One region of the Cellulomonas sp. NS3 genome, then DNA from elsewhere that is predicted to be linked to it. Evidence: riboswitches for the same ligand, from Rfam matches in the RefSeq annotation. Region 1 holds a riboswitch; each other region holds the start of a gene.
What was found. Region 1 has a riboswitch for cyclic di-AMP ahead of NXY84_RS00710 (C40 family peptidase). Riboswitches for the same ligand answer to the same signal wherever they lie in the genome.
Positions count from the first base shown of each region.

Region 2: linked by a shared signal. The riboswitch ahead of NXY84_RS06580 (C40 family peptidase) and the one ahead of NXY84_RS00710 (C40 family peptidase) in region 1 are both predicted to bind cyclic di-AMP.
Region 3: linked by a shared signal. The riboswitch ahead of NXY84_RS16655 (C40 family peptidase) and the one ahead of NXY84_RS00710 (C40 family peptidase) in region 1 are both predicted to bind cyclic di-AMP.

Region 1 is NZ_CP103289.1:145,740-152,277, forward strand. It holds gene NXY84_RS00695 (YncE family protein) at 1-539, opposite strand, end outside; gene NXY84_RS00700 (F510_1955 family glycosylhydrolase) at 669-1,583, opposite strand; gene NXY84_RS00705 (heavy metal translocating P-type ATPase) at 1,758-3,998, opposite strand; cyclic di-AMP (ydaO/yuaA leader) riboswitch at 4,213-4,395, shown strand; gene NXY84_RS00710 (C40 family peptidase) at 4,398-5,204, shown strand; gene NXY84_RS00715 (hypothetical protein) at 5,197-5,691, opposite strand; gene NXY84_RS00720 (VWA domain-containing protein) at 6,041-6,538, shown strand, end outside.
Region 2 is NZ_CP103289.1:1,421,118-1,427,655, reverse strand. It holds gene NXY84_RS06600 (aminotransferase class V-fold PLP-dependent enzyme) at 1-206, shown strand, start outside; gene NXY84_RS06595 (glycoside hydrolase family 113) at 212-1,165, opposite strand; gene NXY84_RS06590 (hypothetical protein) at 1,405-1,647, shown strand; gene NXY84_RS06585 (N(5)-(carboxyethyl)ornithine synthase) at 1,712-2,863, opposite strand; cyclic di-AMP (ydaO/yuaA leader) riboswitch at 3,127-3,308, shown strand; gene NXY84_RS06580 (C40 family peptidase) at 3,311-4,111, shown strand; gene NXY84_RS06575 (NAD-dependent epimerase/dehydratase family protein) at 4,187-5,179, opposite strand; gene NXY84_RS06570 (hypothetical protein) at 5,533-6,156, shown strand; gene NXY84_RS21725 (hypothetical protein) at 6,158-6,538, shown strand, end outside.
Region 3 is NZ_CP103289.1:3,679,131-3,685,668, forward strand. It holds gene NXY84_RS16645 (universal stress protein) at 1-345, opposite strand, end outside; gene NXY84_RS16650 (HNH endonuclease) at 471-971, opposite strand; gene NXY84_RS16655 (C40 family peptidase) at 1,186-1,941, opposite strand; cyclic di-AMP (ydaO/yuaA leader) riboswitch at 1,944-2,104, opposite strand; gene NXY84_RS16660 (metal-dependent transcriptional regulator) at 2,396-3,097, opposite strand; gene serC (phosphoserine transaminase) at 3,193-4,347, shown strand; gene NXY84_RS16670 (MFS transporter) at 4,379-5,716, shown strand; gene NXY84_RS16675 (LPXTG cell wall anchor domain-containing protein) at 5,863-6,537, opposite strand.

The sequences.
Region 1 (6,538 bases):
GCGGCAGCGGCGGAGCGTGCGCCGGTGCGCGGGGTGAAGGAGCTGCCGTTGGGCAGGCCGGTCGGGGTGAGGGTGGCGGCGTCGTACCGGTCGAGGGAGTCCTCGCCGGAGTTGGTCACGTAGACCGAGGACCCGTCGGGCGTCAGCACCACGTGTACGGGGCTGGTCCCGGTGGCCGCGGTCCCGCGCAGCTCGTAGCTCTCGGCGTCCAGGGCGACGAGGGCTTTGTTGTGCCCGCTGACCGCCCAGACGGTGGACCCGTCCGGGCTGGTCTGCACGTTGTGCGGGCTGGGGATCCCGGTCACCGTGGTCAGCACCTGACCGGAGTCGGCATCGATCGCGGTCAGCGTCCCTTCGCCCTCGTTGGCGACCCACACCGTGCCGGTCACCCCGGTCGGCGCCGGCGTCTCGGCTGACGGCGTCGGGACGGCGTCGTCCGCGGCGGGGGTAGTGGCGCCGGTGCTGCACGCCGCGAGCAGCAGCAGGGTGCTCGGGACGGCGGTGGTGAGCAGGATCGGGCGGCAGGTCGGGGTCCACATGGGCAGGCTCCAGGCGTTCAAGGGGGAAGGTCTCGTCCCTGACTCTTCGGCGCGAACCCCGCACGCCGGCTGGTCATCGGATGAAGATCCCGTTGATCTCCCCGCCGCACTCCTGGTCAAACCCTGCGATCAGGCTCCGGGCAACGGTCCGAACCCGGCCCCGAGGTCGACGGACTCCAGGACGGTGTCCTGGGTGACGGCCACCACGCGCAGCGTCCCGTCGGCCGCGCGGCGCGCCGCCACGGCCTGCGGCGGTCCCGGGAGGGTCGCGGCCGGCGCCCAGGTGGCGCCGGCGTCCTCGGAGAGCGTGACGTCCCCGTCCGGGGTCAGCCCGACGACGGTCGAGGTGTCCGCCCAGTCGACGACCTGCAGCAGCGGCGCCCCGTCGAGCCGGTCCCAGCTCGCGCCGGCGTCGGTGGAACGGACCGGGCCCTCGTGGCTGGTGACCACGATCGTGCGCCCGTCGGGTGAGACGTCCATCGCGAACGGCGGCACCGGGACGTCGAGGTCACCCCAGCTCACCCCGTCGCTCGTGGCCTGCAGGGCTGCGCCGTCGAACGCCACCACACTCGTGCTCGAGGCGGTCATGGCGTGGAAGTCCGACTCGCCCTCCCGCGACAGGGCGGTCCAGGTCTCGCCGGCGTCGGTGGACTCGATCAGCCCCACCGGGTTCGGCATGTCCGTCCCGGCCCCCGGATGACCCGAGGCGTAGAAGTGGTCCGGCCCGGCGACGGTGAAGCCCATCAGGTCGATCACCGGCCCCACCCGCGTCGGTCCCGTCTCGTCGTAACGGAACAGCCCTTCGTGCGTGGCCAGGTAGACCAGGTCGTCGGCCGGGTTGATCCCCACCCCGTGCGTGTGCGCCCCCGGCAGGCCGGCGCTGTCGGTCTCGTCCGCGTGGGCGTGGGCGTGCCCGTCGGACGCTGTGGTCGCCTGGCCGGTCGGCGCGGTGGCCGGGCCGGGGTCCTGCGCGCACGCGGCGACCGCCAGGGTCACGCCGAAGGCGATCACGGTCGCGGTGAGGCGCCGTCGAGCGCGGTTCATGAGGTCTCCCAACGTCGAGGTGCCCCGCCCGGGACAGGTGTCCCGGGCGAGGCATCAGGCAACGGGCGTGCGGTGGGCACGTCCACCGGGCCAGCCTCGCCCGGGGGATGCCCGGGCGAGGCTGTCGTTGCATCAAGGTTCGATGAAGCCGTCCCGGTGCCCGGGGGGCCGGGGTCAGCCGCGGCGGGAGAGGACCGCCTGCGCGCTGGCCTCGGGACGCAGGTCCAGGCGGCGCAGGAGCTGGGCGTTGAGCGCCACCACGACGGTCGAGGCGGACATCAGGATCGCCCCGATCGCCATCGGCATCACGAACCCGACGGGTGCGAGCACACCGGCCGCGAGGGGGACGGCGATGAGGTTGTACCCGGCAGCCCAGGACAGGTTCTGCTGCATCTTGCGGTACGACGCGTGGGACAGCTCGATCACGGACAGCACCGAGCGGGGGTCGTCGCTGGCCAGGATGACCCCGGCCGAGGCGATCGCGACGTCGGTGCCGGCGCCGATCGCGATGCCGACGTCGGCCTGGGCGAGCGCCGGGGCGTCGTTCACCCCGTCCCCGACCATCGCCACGCGCCGGCCCTGGGCCTGCAGCTCGGCGACCTTCTCGCTCTTGTTCTCCGGGCGGACCCCGGCGAAGACCTGGTCGACCCCGATCTCGGCGGCGACCGCGCGGGCGACCGGCTCGGCGTCCCCGGTGATCATCACCACGTGCACACTCAGGGCGTGCAGGGCGTCGACCGCCTGGCGGGACTCGGGGCGGATCTCGTCGGCCAGGGCCAGCGCGCCGGCGACCTGCCCGTCGACGAGCACGTGCAGGACGATCGCGCCCTGCTCGGCCCACGCTTGGGTCTGGGCCAGCGGGTCCGCGTGGTGCTCGGTGAGCATCCGGGGCCCGCCGACGGCGACGTCGTGCCCGTCGACGGTGGCGCGGACCCCGACCGCGGTGCTGGCCCGGAACTCACTCGCCCGCGCGGCCCGCACGGAGCGGGCGGTGGCGGCGGCGGTGATGGCGCGGGCGAGCGGGTGCTCGCTGTCGGCCTCGGCGCCCGCGGCCAGGGCGAGGAGCTCGTCCTCGGTGCGGGTGCCCGTCACGGCGATGTGGGTCAGGGCGGGCTCGCCCTTGGTCAGGGTGCCAGTCTTGTCGAACAGGACGGTGTCGACGGTGCGCATCTGCTCCAGGGCCATGCGGTCCTTCACGAGCACCCCGCCGCGGGCGGCGCGTTCGGTGGCGATGGAGACCACCAGCGGGATGGCCAGGCCCAGGGCGTGGGGGCACGCGATCACGAGGACGGTGATGACGCGGATCCAGGCCGTCTCCGGGGTGCCCCAGGTCAGCCACGCGGCCAGCGTCAGGGCGGCGGAGCCGAGCGCGAACCAGAACAGCCAGCCGGCGGCGGTGTCGGCCAGGCGCTGGGCGCGGGTGGAGGAGGACTGGGCCTGCTCGACGAGGCGGCGGATGCCGGCCAGGGCGGTGTCGTCCCCGACGGCGTCGATGCGGACCCGGATCGCGGAGTCCGTGGCGACGGTCCCGGCCACGACGTGGTCGCCCGCCGCGCGCCGGACCGGGCGGGACTCCCCGGTGATCATTGACTCGTCGACGTCGGCGGACCCGTCGACCACGACGCCGTCGGCGGGCACCCGCCCGCCGGGGCGGACGATCACGACGTCCCCGAGACGCAGGTCGGCGGGGGCTACGACGGTGATGGTGTCCCCGTCGACGCGCTCGGCCTCGTCGGGCAGCAGCGCGGCCAAGGAGTCCAGCGCGGAGGACGTCTGGGCCAGGGACCGCATCTCGACCCAGTGCCCGAGCAGCATGATGACCACGAGCAGCGCCAGCTCCCACCAGAAGTCGAGCTCGTGGGACAGCACCCCGACGCTCGAGCCCCAGGACGCGACGAACGCGACCGTGATGGCCATGCCGATGAGCAGCATCATCGCGGGCTTGCGTGCCCGCAGCTCGCTGACCGCCCCGACCAGGAAAGGTCGCCCGCCGACGAGATAGATGATCGTGCCGAGAACCGGGGAGATCCACTCGATCGCGGGTGCGTCGGGCAGCTGGTACCCCAGGAGCGCCGCGAACATCCCGCTGGCCAGCACTGTCGGGACCGCCAGCACGAGCGCCCACCAGAACAGCCGCCGGAACTGCCCGACGTGGTCCCCGTGCCCGCCATGGCCGCTGTGCCCGTGCTGGTGCCCACCCGCGGGCGCCGCCCCCTGGTGGTCGTGATCGTGGTGGGCGTGGGCGGTGTCGGTGTGGCCGTGCGCGCCGTGGTCGGGGTGGTGTTGGGCGTGCACCGGGTGCTCGCCGTGAGCCGCCGGCTCCGGGCCCGTGGTCACCGTCGCCGGCGTGCCGTGGTGGCCGTGGTGCTCGGCACCTGGCGGGGTGGTGTGGTGCTCGGGATGCGACGTGCTCATGGTCCGGCCCTCCTCGACGACCTACGCGCTACGGATACCCATGGGGGGTATGCCAGCGCAGAACGTGCCCCGGTGCGTGGGCATTCCCGCTCGGGCGGTCATGTCGCGGTGATCGGCACGTGCTGCGGCGTGTGGCACTCCCAGCGTGATCTCGCCGTGACATTCGCGCGAGGGGGCACCTAGGATCGACCCGCCCCACCCTCCTGGGGCGGCCTGAGGTGGATCGCCGAGTCCTGCCACCACCCGCGGTCAGTTCGAGTCCTGCTGGCAGGAGCGGGGGACCCACTTGTTGGGCATCCGTGCGGTGTCCTTGGGGTGAAGCCGGTCCAACCTGACCGGCCGGGTGTTCTCCAGCCCGAACCCGACAGCTCACCTCGTAGGCGTCTGGAGAGGTTCACCATGCCTTCGAGCGCCACCCGCGGCCGTCGCCGTTCACCGGGTCGCCCCACGACCTCTCTCGACGACCTCGCCACCGCGACCAGTGCGGGCCTGGCCACCGCGGGCCGCCGCTCGGCCGTCGCAGCAGCCGGGTCCGGGCTGCTCCTGTCGATGGTGGCCGTGCCCGCCTCGGCGCACGGGTCCGGCACGCACGCCGCCAGCGTCGCCGGCATCAACACCGCCGCGCTGACCGCCTCCGCGCACGCGCTGGTGCACACCTCCCCGGTCGTGACCGCCGCCCCCGACGCCGTCTGGGGCTTCGAGGCCCCCACGCTGACCGCGGTCGCCCCGCCGCCCGTCGTCGAGGCCGAGCCCGAGCCCGCGCCGGCAGATGCGTCACGCAGCGCGGCCCGCGCCGCGGCAGCCGAGCCCGCCGCGCAGGAGGCGCCCGCGGCCGAGGCGGAGCCGGTCGGTGCTGCGGTCCCCGCGTCGGCAAACGGCAACGCGATCGTCGAGATCGCGGCCCGCTACGTCGGCGTGCCCTACCTGTCCGGGGGAAGCACCCCGGAAGGGTTCGACTGCTCGGGGTTCACGTCCTACGTGTACGCCCAGGTCGGCATCACCCTCCCGCGCACGTCCTCCGCCCAGCGCGGCGCCGGCACCGTCGTCTCCCGCGCCGACGCCCAGCCGGGCGACCTCATCTGGTCCCCGGGGCACATCTCGATCTACGCCGGCGACAACATGCAGGTCGACGCCCCCCGCCCGGGCAAGACCATCCAGATCCGGGAGATCTGGCAGACCAACCCCACCTTCATCCGCGTCAGCTGACCCCGCAGGCGGCCGGGTGGACATCGACGCACCGCACCAGGTCACCCTCACCGGGCGTGAGCTCATGCTGCTGCGCGCCGGACTCAAGGCGTACCTGACGTCCTTCGACGCCCACCGCGCCCTCGACGGTGGTGCCACGCACCCCGAAGCCCAGTGGCGCGAGGTGCAGCGCACCATCGGCGAGCTCATCTGGCGGCTCGAGGAAGCCGGCGTCGAACCCGGGACCAAGCTGCAGCACAGCGCCGAGGCCGTCGACCCCGCGGCCCGCGAGACCTAGCCACCACCCGCGCGCGGTCAGCCCCTTGGGCTTGAACACCGACAAGACCATGGCGCCCAGCAGCACCAGCAGTACCAGCAGTGCAAGCACGACGTGCACCAACGGCGAGACCGAGCGCAGCGCGTCGAGGTCGCCGGTCGAGGTGTCGGTCGCGACCTCGGCCAGCGTGGCGAGGGTCTGGGTGTAGAGGACCAGCACGAACGTGGCCACCACGCCGAGTGCGCCGAGGTCGGCAGGCTGCTCGGTTCGTTCTCCGTCAACCTCGCGCGTCAGTCACTGTCTGACTGCTCGAGAGCTCCGTGGGAGCCATCGCAACCGCCGATTCCATGTTCCGTCCGGGCTGAGCAGGCGGTCATGTGAGGGGTCGGGTGGTCGCACAGCCAGACCGAGGCGGCGGGGCAGGGTCCAGGCGCAGATTTTTTCGAGCGCGCCAGGGGGCTTCGAGGCGGTGAACGGCCACCGCCGTCCGGGCGACCGCCGCCCGAACCCGCCACGCACGCCACCACCGTGGGGCAGGGTGGTGCGGCACCCCCGCACCGCACCCCCCGGAAGGCCCCTCATGGCGATCTCGTTCGACAAGCTCCAGACCCGCGCACCCGAGCTGGTCAACCTCGCCAAGAAGGCGCAGTTCAACCTCAGCAAGCACGACCTCGAGGGGCACGCCGCGAAGGTCGCGCTGTGCCTGGACCACTCGGGCTCGATGCGCGCGGCGTACGCGAGCGGGCAGATGCAGGCGCTCGCGGAGCGGGTGCTCGCGCTCGGGACGCAGCTCGACGACGACGGCTCGATCGACGTGTTCTTCTTCGGCACCGAGGCGTGGCACGCCGGCGAGCTCACGCTCGACGACTACCGCGGCGGCGTCGACCGGCTGCGCGCCGGGCGACACCTCGGGCTGACCGACTATGCGGGCGCGATCCGGGCGGTGCGGGAGCACTACGGGCTGACCGGTCCGGGCGCGACGGCGGACGTCCCCGTGTACGTGCTGTTCCTGACCGACGGCGCCCCGACGAGCCGCACGGCCGCGACGAACGAACTGCGCGACGCCTCGGGCAGCCCG
Region 2 (6,538 bases), 1.3 Mb from region 1:
TGCGCGCGCGGCTCGGCCTGCGGCCCACCGGGAGCGCGATCGTCGTGCTGCCCGACGCGACCGGGTCGCTGCGCGCCCGCCTCGCCGAGCACGGGGTGCGCGCGGCGGGCCGTGGGGGCGGGGTGCGCCTCGCGTTCCACGTGTGGTGCTCGGAGGCGGACGTCGAGCGGGCGGCCGAGGCGCTCGTCGCAGCGCACGCGCTCTGACGCCGTCAGCCCCGGCGGACCTGGGCCGCGTAGTGCTCCCGGACCGTGCGCTCGGCCTGCTTGCCGAACATGCAGTAGTCGTCGTTGCCGGCCGCGTCCGCCTCGTCGTACAGGCGCGCGGGCCAGTCCCACAGCATGAAGCCCTCGACCCAGTCGCGGGGTCCGGTCGCGGCGAACGCGGCCTCGTACCACGCGCGCTGCGCGGCCTCGCTCGGCTCCCCGGGGAGCGCCCAGTCGTTGGGCAGCGCCGGTGACCCCGTGCGGCTCGGGCAGCCGGCCTCCATGAAGAAGAACGGCTTGCCGTGCGCACGCACGACGGGCTCGATGCGGTCCAGCTGGTTCTCCCAGTCGTCCTCCGGGTAGTAGCCGCTCGACGAGATCACGTCGACCGCGTCCCACCACGTGACGCGGTCCTCCTGGTACTTGTCGCAGTTGTACGTGACGAGCCCGGAGTACACGGCGCGCACCTGGCGCACGAGCTCGCGCCACTCCCGCTCGCGCCGGTCCGTCTGCACCATCTCGCAGCCGATGCAGAGCATCTCCGCGCCCTCCTCCTGGGCGATGCGGGCGTGGTGCACCACGAACGCGGTGTAGCTCGCGAACCACTCGCTCCACTTCGGCTCGCACGGCACGTCGTGGTCGAAGAAGTTGATGTGCGCGCGCCACGTGCCGTCGGCGCAGTTCACGACCGGCTTGAGCACGACCTGGAGCCCGCGCTCGTGCGCGCCGCGGATCGCCGCACGCACCTCGTCGTCGCTCACGGTGGGCTCGTCGCGGAAGCGGATCTCGGTCGACTGCGGGGTGTCCTGCAGCGTGAAGAACGTGATCGCCGTCCAGGTCACTCCGAGCCGCTCGACCATCAGGGACATCGAGCGCTCCGCCTCGGGCCCGGTCCACTCCCCGCGCCGGGAGCCCCAGCCCCACGTCATCCCCGCGATCCAGCCGTCGAGCTGCTTCATCCGTGCACTCCCCGTCGAGTCGTCGTCGCCGCGCCCGACGGGGCGGGCCTCCGCCCCTCGCGCGCGAGCACAGGCTACGTCGAATCGATTCGCCGGGGCTCCCGCCGGGGTGCATCACGCGGCACGCCGTCGACTCCTCCTCTCCAGGAGCCCCCCGCCCCACAGCCGCCACCCGGCGTGGCGCCGCGGCCGTGTCGGAGGTCGGGGAGACGCTGGGAGCTCACGAGGAGGGGTGGGAGATGGCCGGAGCCGAGGACGACCTCAGGGCCGACGACGTCACGCGCGAGGTCCGTGCGGCGTACGCCGGGGCGACGTGGTTCGAGCTCGCCCGTGCGACGTCCGAGGCGCACCACGCGGTCGAGCGCCACGGTCCACGCGAGCCCGGGGACGACGCCCGTCGGGCGCGCTACGCCGCGCTGCGCGCGCTGCTCGACGAGGCGACGGAGAACGTGAGCACGCACTGCCTGCACGCCAGGCTCTGAGCCCCGCGCACGCCCCGCACGAGCGCTCCCCGACGCCGGGTCGGCGCGCGCCAGCGCACCGTGCTCAGGCCGTGACGGGACCCTGTCCCGTCACCGAGCGCTCGTGCGGGTGCTCGGCGGCGCGGCCCTGGAACGCGAGGATCGCCGGGTTCAGGACGTGGCCGTCGCGCACCTCGATCGCGCGCCGCAGGGTCTCGTCGCGCGCCCACGCGTCCGGACCGCCCATGACCCCTGCGAGGAACGGCAGCACCGCCTCGCTGATCTCCCAGGACGCCGAGCTCCACAGGTAGGACGGGCTGTGGTCGACGCCGTAGTAGGTGATGTGGTCGCCGACCTCGAACACCGGGTCGCGGAACGACGTGGGCCTGGCCCACTCGAAGCCCATCCCCGCGTCGCACGAGACGTCGACCACGAGGCTCCCGCGCCGGAACGCCGCGAGGTCCTCGGTGCGCAGGTACACCACCGGACGCTGGGGGTCCTGCAACGTGCAGTTGACGACGACGTCGTGCCCGGCGAGGAAGTCCGCCACCGCCACGCGCCCCTCCCCCGTGTCCACCTGGCCGTCCGGCTCGAGGTGCACGATCCGCGTCTGGTGGATCGGCGCCCCGACCGCGGCGACGCCCCGGTGCGTCACGACCTCGACGTCGTGCACGCCGTGCGCCAGGAGGGCGGTCACCGCGCCGCGCGCCGTCGCCCCGAAGCCCAGGACCACCGCGGACAGCCGGCGCCCGTAGTCGCCCGTCAGGCCGACCAGCTGGAGCGCGTGCACCACGGAGCAGTAGCCGGCGATCTCGTTGTTCTTGTGGAAGACGTGCAGGCCGAACCCGCCGTCGTCGGCCCAGTGGTTCATCGCCTCGAACGCGAGGAGCGTCAGCCCGTGGTCGATCGCGACCTGGGTGAGCGCGACGTCCTGCACGCAGTGCGGCCAGCCCCACAGCACCTGGCCGGCGCGCATCGCCTCGAGGTCCTCGACCTGCGGCTTGGGCAGGAGCACGACGTCGGACCCGGCGACCACCTGCGCACGGGGCGCGAGGCCGCCGACCAGCTGCGCGAGCTCCGCGTCGGGCACCCCGAGCCGCTCGCCGTAGCCCTCCTCGAGCGTGATCCGCGCACGGAGGCCGGGGTCGATGCGCTCGAGGTGCGCGGGGTGGACCGCGAGCCTCCGCTCGTCCTCCTTGCGCGACGTCGAGACGATGCCCAGGCTCAGCGGACCCATCACGTGCCCCCTCGGAGGGGCCGCGACGGCCCCGAGCCGCGAGCGTACGCCCGCGCTGGCCGAGTGAGGCGCTCGTCACACCCGGCGGCCCGCCGATCGGGTGCCTGCGCCGGATTTACGCGTGCTCCTCCCGTTCCAGGGGTGACGCACGTCATCCCATCGGGTGATCGTGCGACCTGGACACGTGTTCACCCGTGACCTTGCCGTGACATATCGCGGACGCCATGCCTAACATCGTCGCGCCCCACCCTCCTGGGGCGGCCTGAGGTGGATCGCCGAGTCCTGCCACCACCCGCGGTCAGTTCGAGTCTCGCTGGCAGGAGCGGGGGACCCACTTGTGGGCATCCGTGCGGTGTCCTTGGGGTGAAGCCGGTCGAACCTGACCGGCCGGGCGTTCTCCAGCCCGAACCCGACAGCTCACCTCGTAGGCGTCTGGAGAGGTTCTGCATGCCCTCGAGCACGTCTCACGGACGTCGCCGGTCGCCCGGCCGGCCGACGACCCCCCTCACCGACCTCGCCACGGCCACCAGCGCCGGCATCGCCACGGCGGGTCGCCGCTCGGCGGTCGTCGCGGCCGGCTCCGGCCTCATGATCGGCATGGTCGCGGTCCCCGCCTCCGCCGAGGGCAGCAGCGCCGGTGGAGCCTCGCTCGCCGCGGTCGACAGCACCGTCCTCACCGCCTCGGCCCGCGCGCTCCTCGAGACCTCCCCGGTCGTCGCGGCCGCGCCGGACGCGGTGTGGGGCTTCGACGCCCCGACGCTCACCGCCGTGACGCCGCCGCCCCCGCCGGAGCCCGAGCCGGAGCCCGTCGTCGAGACGCGCGCCGCGAGCACCTCGCGCAGCACCGCGCGTGCCGCCGTCGTCGAGGAGGCCCCCGCGGAGCAGGCCGCCGTGACGCAGGTCCCCGCCTCGGCCGTCGGCAACGCGATCGTCGAGATCGCGGCCCGCTACATCGGCGTCCCGTACGTCTCGGGCGGCACGACCCCCGACGGCTTCGACTGCTCCGGCTACACGTCCTACGTGTTCGCGCAGGTCGGCATCACGCTCCCCCGCACGTCGGCCGAGCAGCGCCACGCCGGCACCGTCGTCTCGCGTGCGGACGCCCAGCCCGGTGACCTCATTTGGTCGCCCGGTCACATCTCGATCTACGCCGGCGACGGCATGCAGCTCGACGCGCCCCGCCCGGGCAAGACGATCCAGCTGCGCTCGATCTGGCAGTCCAGCCCGGTCTTCATCCGGGTCGGCTGACCTCAGCCCCGCACGTCACGAGAGCGCCCGCCCCTCCGGGGGCCGGGCGCTCTCGTCGTCGTACCGCGTGCGGCCTCAGCGCACGCGGTACGTCTCCACGAGCCGGTCCATGAGCGCGTCGAGGCCCGCGTCGACGACCTTGCGGGCCGGGTCGGCGTCGAACCAGTCGACGATCTCGCGGGCGCCCTGCTCGAACGGCACGGTCGCGCGGTAGCCGGGCACCACGCTGCGCACCTTGGTGTTGTCGAAGACCATCGAGTGCGCCTTGTCGCCGAGGAGCCCGGCGCCCCACTCGGGGTCGTGGGACGCGATGACGTCCGAGGGCACGTGCACGATGCGCGCCTCGACGCCGGCCGCCGCGGCGAGGGCGTGCGTGATCTGGTCCCACGTCAGCACGTCGTCCGACGTCAGGTGGAACGCCTCCCCGAGCGTGCGCGGGTGGCCGAGCAGCGGCACGAAACCCTGGGCGAAGTCGGTGTGGTGCGTGAGCGTCCACAGGGACGTCCCGTCCCCGTGCACCACGACCTCCTTGCCCTGGCGCATGCGCTCGAGGGCCGTCCAGCCCCCGTCGAGCGGGACGAGCGTGCGGTCGTACGTGTGCGAGGGCCGCACGACCGTCGCGGGGAAGCCGTCCTCCCGGTACGCGCGCACGAGCAGGTCCTCGCACGCGATCTTGTCGCGCGAGTACTGCCAGTGCGGGTTGCGCAGCGGGGTCGACTCGGTCACCGGCAGCCGGGCGGGCGGCGTCTGGTAGGCGGAGGCGGAGCTGATGAACACGTACTGCCCGGTGCGTCCGGTGAACAGCTCGACGTCCGTGCGCACGTGCTCGGGGGTGAAGGCCACCCAGTCGACGACGGCGTCGAACTCCCGGTCGCCGAGCGCCTCGCGGACCGACGCCGGGTCCCGGACGTCCACGCGGAGGGTCCGGACGCCGTCGGGCAGCGGGCGCGTGGTGCTCTCGCCGCGGTTGAGCACCGTGAGGTCGAGGCCGCGCTCGACGGCGAGGCGCGTGGAGGCGGAGCTGATGATGCCGCTGCCGCCGAGGAACAGGACCGAGAGAGCACTCATGCCCGCACGCTAACCCGGACGGCCGGGGAGTGACGGAGATCACGGCGCCATAACGATGTGACCCGTTCCGCCCCCAAGTACCTGGTACCGACTGTTCGCCGTATCCGTGACGCTGCTAGACAGTGGTCGCTCCGCTCCGGTGGGGCGGACCGGCAACGACGCCGGCTGCCCCGCCGGACGGCTGCGTTCCCCCACCCGCTCGCGGACCACCACCGCGACCCGACGCACAGCACACCGCGCACCACACCGCGCACCACACCCACGCGTGGCCGCCCCCGCTCCACGAGCAGCCGGTCGCACGGTCCCGCACGCCCTCGTGCGCCTCCGGGCGCACGCACCACACCGAGGTGGTCATGACACGTCCGTTGCTCGCCGGGTCCGTCCTCGCGGCTCTCGCCGCCGTCCTCGTCCTGCTCAGCGGGGTGCTCGGCCCCGAGACGCAGGCCGTCGCCCTGCTCGGCACCGCGCTCGGCGGCGCCCTCGGGCTCGTGCCCGACCGGCCGCCCGCACAGCGCGCCGGCGCGTTCGCCGCGGGTCTCGCGGCGGCCTGGGTCGGGTACGCGCTGCGTGCCGCCGTGCTGCCCGACGCGCCGAGCGGCCGGGCCGTGGCGGTGCTGCTCGTGGTCCTCGCGTGCACGCTGCTCGCCGCCGGGACGCGCGGGGCGCTGCCGCTGTGGGCGACGCTGCTCGGCGCCGCCGCGCTGGCCGGTGCGTACGAGGCGGCGTACAGCGCCGACCCGTCCGGCGTCGTGGCCACCTCGCCCGCCGCCGCCACGACCGTGCTGCTCGCCGCCGGGGCGGGCTTCGTCGCGACCGCGCTGCTCGACGCCCTCAGCGGCGGCCGGGAGCGCGCCGCGTCCGCACCGCCGGAGCCGCACCCGGACGCGCCGACCCGGGCCGACGACGACGTCGCGCACGGGCACGCCGCCCCGCAGTGGTCCGCCCCGCGCCCCCTCCAGCACACCCAGGAGTCCTGACGTGCGTCCCTCCCTCCCCCGCCCTGCCCTCGCGTCCCGCACCACGACCCGGCGCGCCGCGACGGCCGCCGTCGCCGTGCCGCTCGCGCTGCTCGTCGCCGCGCCCTCGCTCGCCGCTGCGCGCGTCCCCGCCGCGACCGACGGCGACGTCGAGGTCACGAACACCGAGACCGTGCAGGCGCGCCTCGACGCCTCCGGCATGGTCCGCGAGGCGCGCGTCTACGAGCAGCTCACGTTCACCGGGACCGGCACCACGAGCGTCGACAACCCGGTGTCCGAGCGGGGCCTGCGCAACCTCGACGGGTTCGGCGGCCTGAGCGTGCGGGACGGCGCGCTGCGCACGTCCGTGGACGTCGACGGCGCGCAGCGGTTGCGGACCGTG
Region 3 (6,538 bases), 1.2 Mb from region 1:
GCGCCCGCGCGTGCCGACGACCGCGAGCGTCACGTCGTGCGACATCTCGACGAGCACCCCCGCGGCGTCACCCGTCGCGACCGTCGCGGTCGCCGGGACCCCCGACGGGGCGACCCGCGCCTTCGCCTCCGCGAGCACCGCCCGGGCACCTTCCTGGATCGCGGAGTCGTCGAGCGCCGCGTAGCCGCCGTCGAGCGAGGCGGCCGTGAACGACGGCAACGAGTACGAGCACACGATGTGCAGCCGGCGTCCGTGCGCCTGTGCCTGGGCGGCGGCCCAGTCGAGCGCGTGCAGGCTTGCCGCCGAGCCGTCCACCCCCACGAGTACGACGTCGTCGCGCGTCATGGCCCGCACCTCCTGGTCGTCACGGCACCCAGTCTGCCCCCGATCATGCCTCGACCGGAAACTTTCGGGAGGCGTTCTTGGGGGGCGCTTGGCGTGCAGGACGCCGGTCGGCGAGGAGCCGACGCTCAGGCGACGAGGTACGCGCTCCACGTGGGCTCGTCGACGTGGGAGCCGGCCATCAGCGCCGCCAGGCCGCGCGGCGCGCGCGGGACGAACGGCAGCTCCCAGCCGATCTCGTGCAGCAGCCGGTCGGCCTTGCGGTGGTTGCACCGGCTGCACGCCGCGACGACGTTGGTCCACTCGTGCCGGCCGCCGCGCGAGCGGGGCTGCACGTGGTCGACCGTGTCCGCTCCCCCGCCGCAGTACGCGCAGCGGTGGCCGTCGCGCTGCAGGACCGTGCGCCGCGTCGGGGCGACCGCCTTGCGCATGGGGACGTGCACGTAGCGCGTGAGGCACAGCACGAGCGGCAGCGGCAGCGAGGTGCGTTCGGAGTGGAGCTCACGCCCGTCGGTCTCGAGGATCGACGCCTTCCCGGACATGACGAGCGTGACGGCGCGGTGCACGCTCACGACGCAGAGGGGTTCGAGACTGGCGTTGAGAAGCAGCGTCCGGTGCGTCACGGGCATCAGCACGGCGGGCTCCTGTCCAGATCGGTGGACCCACCTGGCTGGTGGGTCCCTGGGGGAGTGCAAGCGCGACCAGAGTACGCGGCGAGCAGCGCCGCGTCCCTCGACTTTCGCACGTGCGCGGCGTGAACGCCCGGCGACTTCCGGACGTACGTCCAGGGCCCCCTGCGCGCGACGGCGTGCAGGGGCCCTGGAGGAGCGGTGCGGCGGTGGCTCAGCCGATGCGGATGAAGACCGGCGAGCTCTGGTAGATCGTGCGGAACTGCACGGTCTTGCCGGGCGACGGCGAGTCGATCTGGTCGTTGCCACCGGCGTAGATGCTGATGTGCCCGGGGCTCCAGATCAGGTCGCCGGGGAGCGCGTCGGCCCGCGAGACGACCGTGCCGGCCCCCTTCATGGCGGACGACGTGCGCGGGAGCGAGATGCCGAGCTGGGCGTACACGTACCCGACGAAGCCGGAGCAGTCGAAGCCCCCGGGGGTCGTGCCACCCGCGAGGTACGGGGTGCCGACGTAGCGGGCGGCGATCTCGAGGACCGCGTTGCCCGACACGGACTGCGGGATCGGGTTGTTGACCGTCGCGGCGGCGGTGCGCTCGGCGCTGCGGCTCGCGGCGGTCCGTGCGACGCGGGTCTGGGCGACGGGCTTCGGGGCCACGGTCACGGCAGGGGCCTCGAAGGACCACGCGGCGTCCACCGGGGACGAGACGACCGGCGAGGTCTGGAGCACGGCGCGCGCCGACGCGGTGAGCGCGGAGGTGTCGACCGCCGGCAGCGCACCCGCGGAACCGGCGCCGGGGGCGGCACCCGCAGGGCTGATCATCGTGGCGACGAGACCGCCCGACGCGGCGACGATCGCGGCCCCGCGGCCCACCGCACCCATCGAGTCGGACGCCGCGGAGGCGAAGTCGGTCAGCGGTGTAGCAGGGCGTCGTGCAGAACGGTGCCGCGCGCGCGTCATGCTCTCGGTCACTGAGTACCTCTCCTGTCGCCTGCGAGGTCAGCTGTCGGGTTCGGGTGGGAGAGCACCCGGCCGTCGGGATGCGAGCATCCGTCGGGCTTCACCCCAAGGACACCGTTGCCGGTGCCCGTCATGGGTCCCCCGCCCCTGCCGGCGAGTTGAGCGGACCGCGTGCGGCGGCAGGGCTGGGCGATCCGCACGAGGGCTTCCCCGAAGGAGGGTCCGGGTGAAGCAGGACGAACGTACAGGAGTCCCCGCGAAAATGTCACGTATCCGACACGTCCGTTTCGTCCCCTTCACGTGACGGGCTCGCACGTCCCGCACGCCCCTCCCCCGCGCAGGACTCGCGGCCGCACGACGCGACCCCGCCGGCACGGGGTCCGAGGGGGTCGCGCGCGCCTCGGCGCAGGTCAGCGGGGCCCGGTCCCCGCGGTCCCCGGCGGCTCGGGAGCGCCGGGACGGGCGCTCAGCGGTTGCCGACGAAGATGTGCCGCGCGACGTCGTCGGGCAGGTCGAGGACCGTCACCGCGCCGGGGGGCGCGACGGTCACGACGCCGGGCCCGCGCTCGACCGTGACCGTCACGCCCGGGCGGATCCCGGCCTGCGCGAGCCGCGACAGCAGCTCGACGTCCGGCTGGATCGGCTCACCCAGGCGCGCGACGACGACGTCGTCGAGCCGGCCCGACGCGGCGTTCGCGACCGTGAGGAGCGACGTGACGCCGTCGAGGAACTGCTCGGACGTGCTCGTCTCGCCGATCTCCGCGAGCCCCGGGATCGGGTTGCCGTAGGGGTCGAAGTGCGGGTGGTCGAGCAGCGCCGCGAGCCGGCGCTCGACGCGCTCGCTCATCACGTGCTCCCACCGGCACGCCTCCTCGTGCACGAACTCCCAGTCGAGCCCGATGACGTCCGTGAGGAGCCGCTCCGCGAGCCGGTGCTTGCGCATCACGCGGGTGGCCTTGGCGAGCCCGAGCTCGGTGAGCTCGAGGTGCCGGTCCCCGCTCACCACCACCAGGCCGTCGCGCGCCATCCGCGCCACGGTCTGGGAGACCGTCGGGCCGCTGTGCCCGAGCCGCTCGGCGATGCGCGCCCGCAGCGGCGTGATGCCCTCCTCGGTGAGCTCGTACACGGTCTTCAGGTACATCTCGGTGGTGTCGATCAGGTCGCTCACGCCGCAGCCTCTCGCTCGTCGCACTCGTCGTCGTCGCTGGCCACCAGGGTAGGCGGTCCGGCGCCGACGGCTCCCGACGCCGTATCGTCTGCACCGTGCCCGAGGCCCACGACACCGCGCCCGCGATCCCTGCGATCACCCTCCCCGCCGACCTGCTGCCCGTCGACGGGCGGTTCGGCTCCGGGCCCAGCAAGGTCCGCGCCGCGCAGGTCGAGGCCCTGGCGTCCGTCGGCCGCACTCTGCTCGGCACGTCGCACCGCCAGCCGCCGGTGCGCGCGCTCGTCGGGCGCGTCCGTGCGGGCCTCGCCGAGCTCTTCGCCCTGCCCGACGGGTACGAGGTCGCGCTCGGCAACGGCGGCTCGACCGCGTTCTGGGACCTCGCGACGCTGTGCCTCGTGCGCGAGCGCAGCCAGCACGCGAGCTTCGGGGAGTTCGGGGCCAAGTTCGCGGCGGCCGCGGCGCGCGCACCGTTCCTCGGTGAGCCGACGGTCCGCACGGCGCCTCCGGGACAGCTCGCGCTGCCCGAGCCCGAGGACGGCGTCGACGTCTACGCGTGGCCGCACAACGAGACCTCGACGGGCGTCGCCGCGCCGGTGCGCCGCGTGGCCGGCTCGCGCGAGCAGGGCGCCCTGACCGTGGTCGACGCGACGTCCGCCGCGGGCGGGCTCGCGGTCGACGTGAGCGAGACCGACGTCTACTACTTCGCGCCGCAGAAGTCGTTCGCGTCCGACGGCGGGCTGTGGCTCGCCGTGCTGTCGCCCGACGCGGTCGAGCGGGCCGCGCAGGTCGAGGGCAGCGGCCGCTGGGTGCCCGAGTTCCTCTCGCTCACGACGGCGGTCACGAGCTCGCGCCTGAACCAGACGCTGAACACCCCGGCGCTCGCGACGCTCGTGCTCCTCGCGGAGCAGCTCGACTGGATGCTGTCGCACGGCGGGCTCGACTGGGCCGCGGCGCGCACCGCGGAGTCCGCGGCGCACCTCTACGGCTGGGCCGAGCAGCGCGACTGGGCGACGCCGTTCGTCGAGGACCCGGCGGTGCGCTCGGACGTCGTCGGCACGATCGACCTCTCCCCCGAGATCGACGCCGCGACCGTCGCCCGGGTCCTGCGTGCGCACGGCGTCGTCGACGTCGACCCGTACCGCAAGCTCGGCCGCAACCAGCTGCGCGTGGCGATGTTCCCCGCGGTCGACCCGCAGGACGTGCTCGCGCTCACGCGGTGCGTCGACCACGTCGTGGAGCAGCTGGGCTGAGCGCGGCACCGGCCCCGGCACCGGCACCGTGGTGAGCGCCCGCCCCGTGCCCGCCCGGCTCGTCCGGGACCGGGTCACCGCTGCCCTGTACGCGTGCTTCGGCACGTGGGGGTGGTTCCTCTACAGCTTCGTCCCCGGGCTGCCGCTGCTCGCCGACGAGCTCGGGATCACGCGCGCGCAGGCCGGCCTGCAGACGACGTTCATGGCGTGCGGCACCCTGACCTCCGGCTTCACGAGCGCCGCCCTCGTGCGCCGGCTCGGGCGCCGCGGGGTCCTGCTGCTCGCGGCCGGGCTGCTCGCCGCCGGGGTCACCGCGCTCGTGAGCGCACCGGGCCTGCTCGTGACGCTTCCCGCGGCGACCGTCGTCGCGACCGGCGGCGCGCTCTTCATCGCCGCCGCGCAGCCCGCGCTCACGGTGCACCACGGTGCCGCGGGGCCGGCCGCGGTGAGCGAGGGGCACGGGGTCGGGGCGCTCGTCGGGCTCGTCGGGCCGCTCGCGCTCGGCGGCGCGGTCGCCCTGGGGTGGGGCTGGCGGCCGGCGGTGGCCGTCACCGTGGTGCTCGCGGCCGTCACGGCGCTGCTCGTCGCGCGCCTGCCCGGGCAGGGCGCGCTCGGCACGGCGACGGCGACCGCGAGGGCCGAGCCGACGGGGACGACGGGGACGACGGAGACGGCGGGGACGACAGCGGCGGGGGCCACCGCGGCCGCGGCCGCCGACGCGGAGCCCGCCTCGTCCGTGACGGCCGCACGGTCCGGCGATGCACCGCACGCCGGTGCCGCCACCGGTCGCCCGCTCCGCTTCTCGACCACCTTCTGGCTGCTCTGGGCGACGCTCGTCGCGGTCGTCGCCATCGAGAACGCGACGACCGCGTGGGCGGCCGACCTGCTGCGCACGCACGCGGGCGCCGAGAGCGGGGTCGCCGCCGGTGCCGTGTCGGGGCTCATCGCCGGGATGTGCGTCGCGCGGTTCGCCGTCGGGCGCCTCGCGCTGCGGTTCACTCCCCTGCAGCTGCTGCTCGCAGCCTTTGCGGTCGCCGCCGCGGGCTGGCTGGTGCTCTGGGTCGCGACGACGCCGTCGCTCGCCCTCGCGGGGCTCGTCGTCGCGGGGCTCGGGTACGGGGCGCAGTTCCCGCTCGCGATCTCGATGCTGCTCGGGGCTGCCGACGGCCGGCTCGACCAGGCGCAGGCCCGCTCGACGCTCGGGGTCGGCGCCGCCGTCGCGGTCGCGCCGGTGCTGCTCGGCGGGCTCGCCGACCAGGTCGGGCCGCACACGGCGTTCCTCGTCGTGCCGGCGCTCGTCGCGTGCGGGGTCGTCGCGGTGCTGCTCGCGGAACGTGCCCGACGACGGCACGAGCCGCACCCGTCCTGACCGACGGACGCCGGGCGGCGCGGCCGTCGGACGCGCCGCCCTGCCGCCTCGCGGGCGCGGCGACCGCGGAACGGGCGCGGCCCGCCCCCGGCGAACCGGGGACGGGCCGTGTCGTGCGGGCCGGACGGGCCCGCTGGGTCAGCGGCTCAGCTCGTGGCGTCCCGGCGGGACCGCGCACGGGCCGCGACGAGCCCGCCACCGGCGAGCACGAGCGCGCCCGCGGCGACGAGCCAGGGGGTCGTCTCGGAGCCGGTCGCCGCCAGCACCTGGGAGGACGCGGAGGACCCCGGCGCGGCGGCGAGGACCGACGACGACGACGGGGGCGACGTCAGGCACACCGGCGAGGACGGCGGGTAGGCGACCGTCGTGGTCACGGACGGGTTGACGGCGAGGGTCACGGCGACGCCGGGACGGACCCAGTCGAACTCGTCGCCCTCGACCCACGTGCCGTCGGATGCCTTGGTCCAGCCGGGCCAGTCGGCGCCCTTGCCGTCGGCGCCGGCGACCGCGCCGGGCCACGGGACGCGACCCTCGAGCGGGAGCCCGGACTGCACGACGTCCGCACCGGACGGGTTGTCCCACGTGATGCTCAGCGAGGTCGCGCCGGCCCCCTCGGCCGCGACCTTGTACGTCAGGTAGGGGATGTCGTTGTCGCACACGGGCGAGAGGACCTCGACCTCGAGGGCGCAGACGCCCCCGGCCGAGTAGCCGTCCCCGGTGTCGCCGCAGCCGTTCGGCGACGGCGCGACCGCCGCGGCGGCAGGCAGCGCGAACGCCAGGCCGACGGCGGCCGACAGGGCGGCGGCGGCGCTCACCCTCATC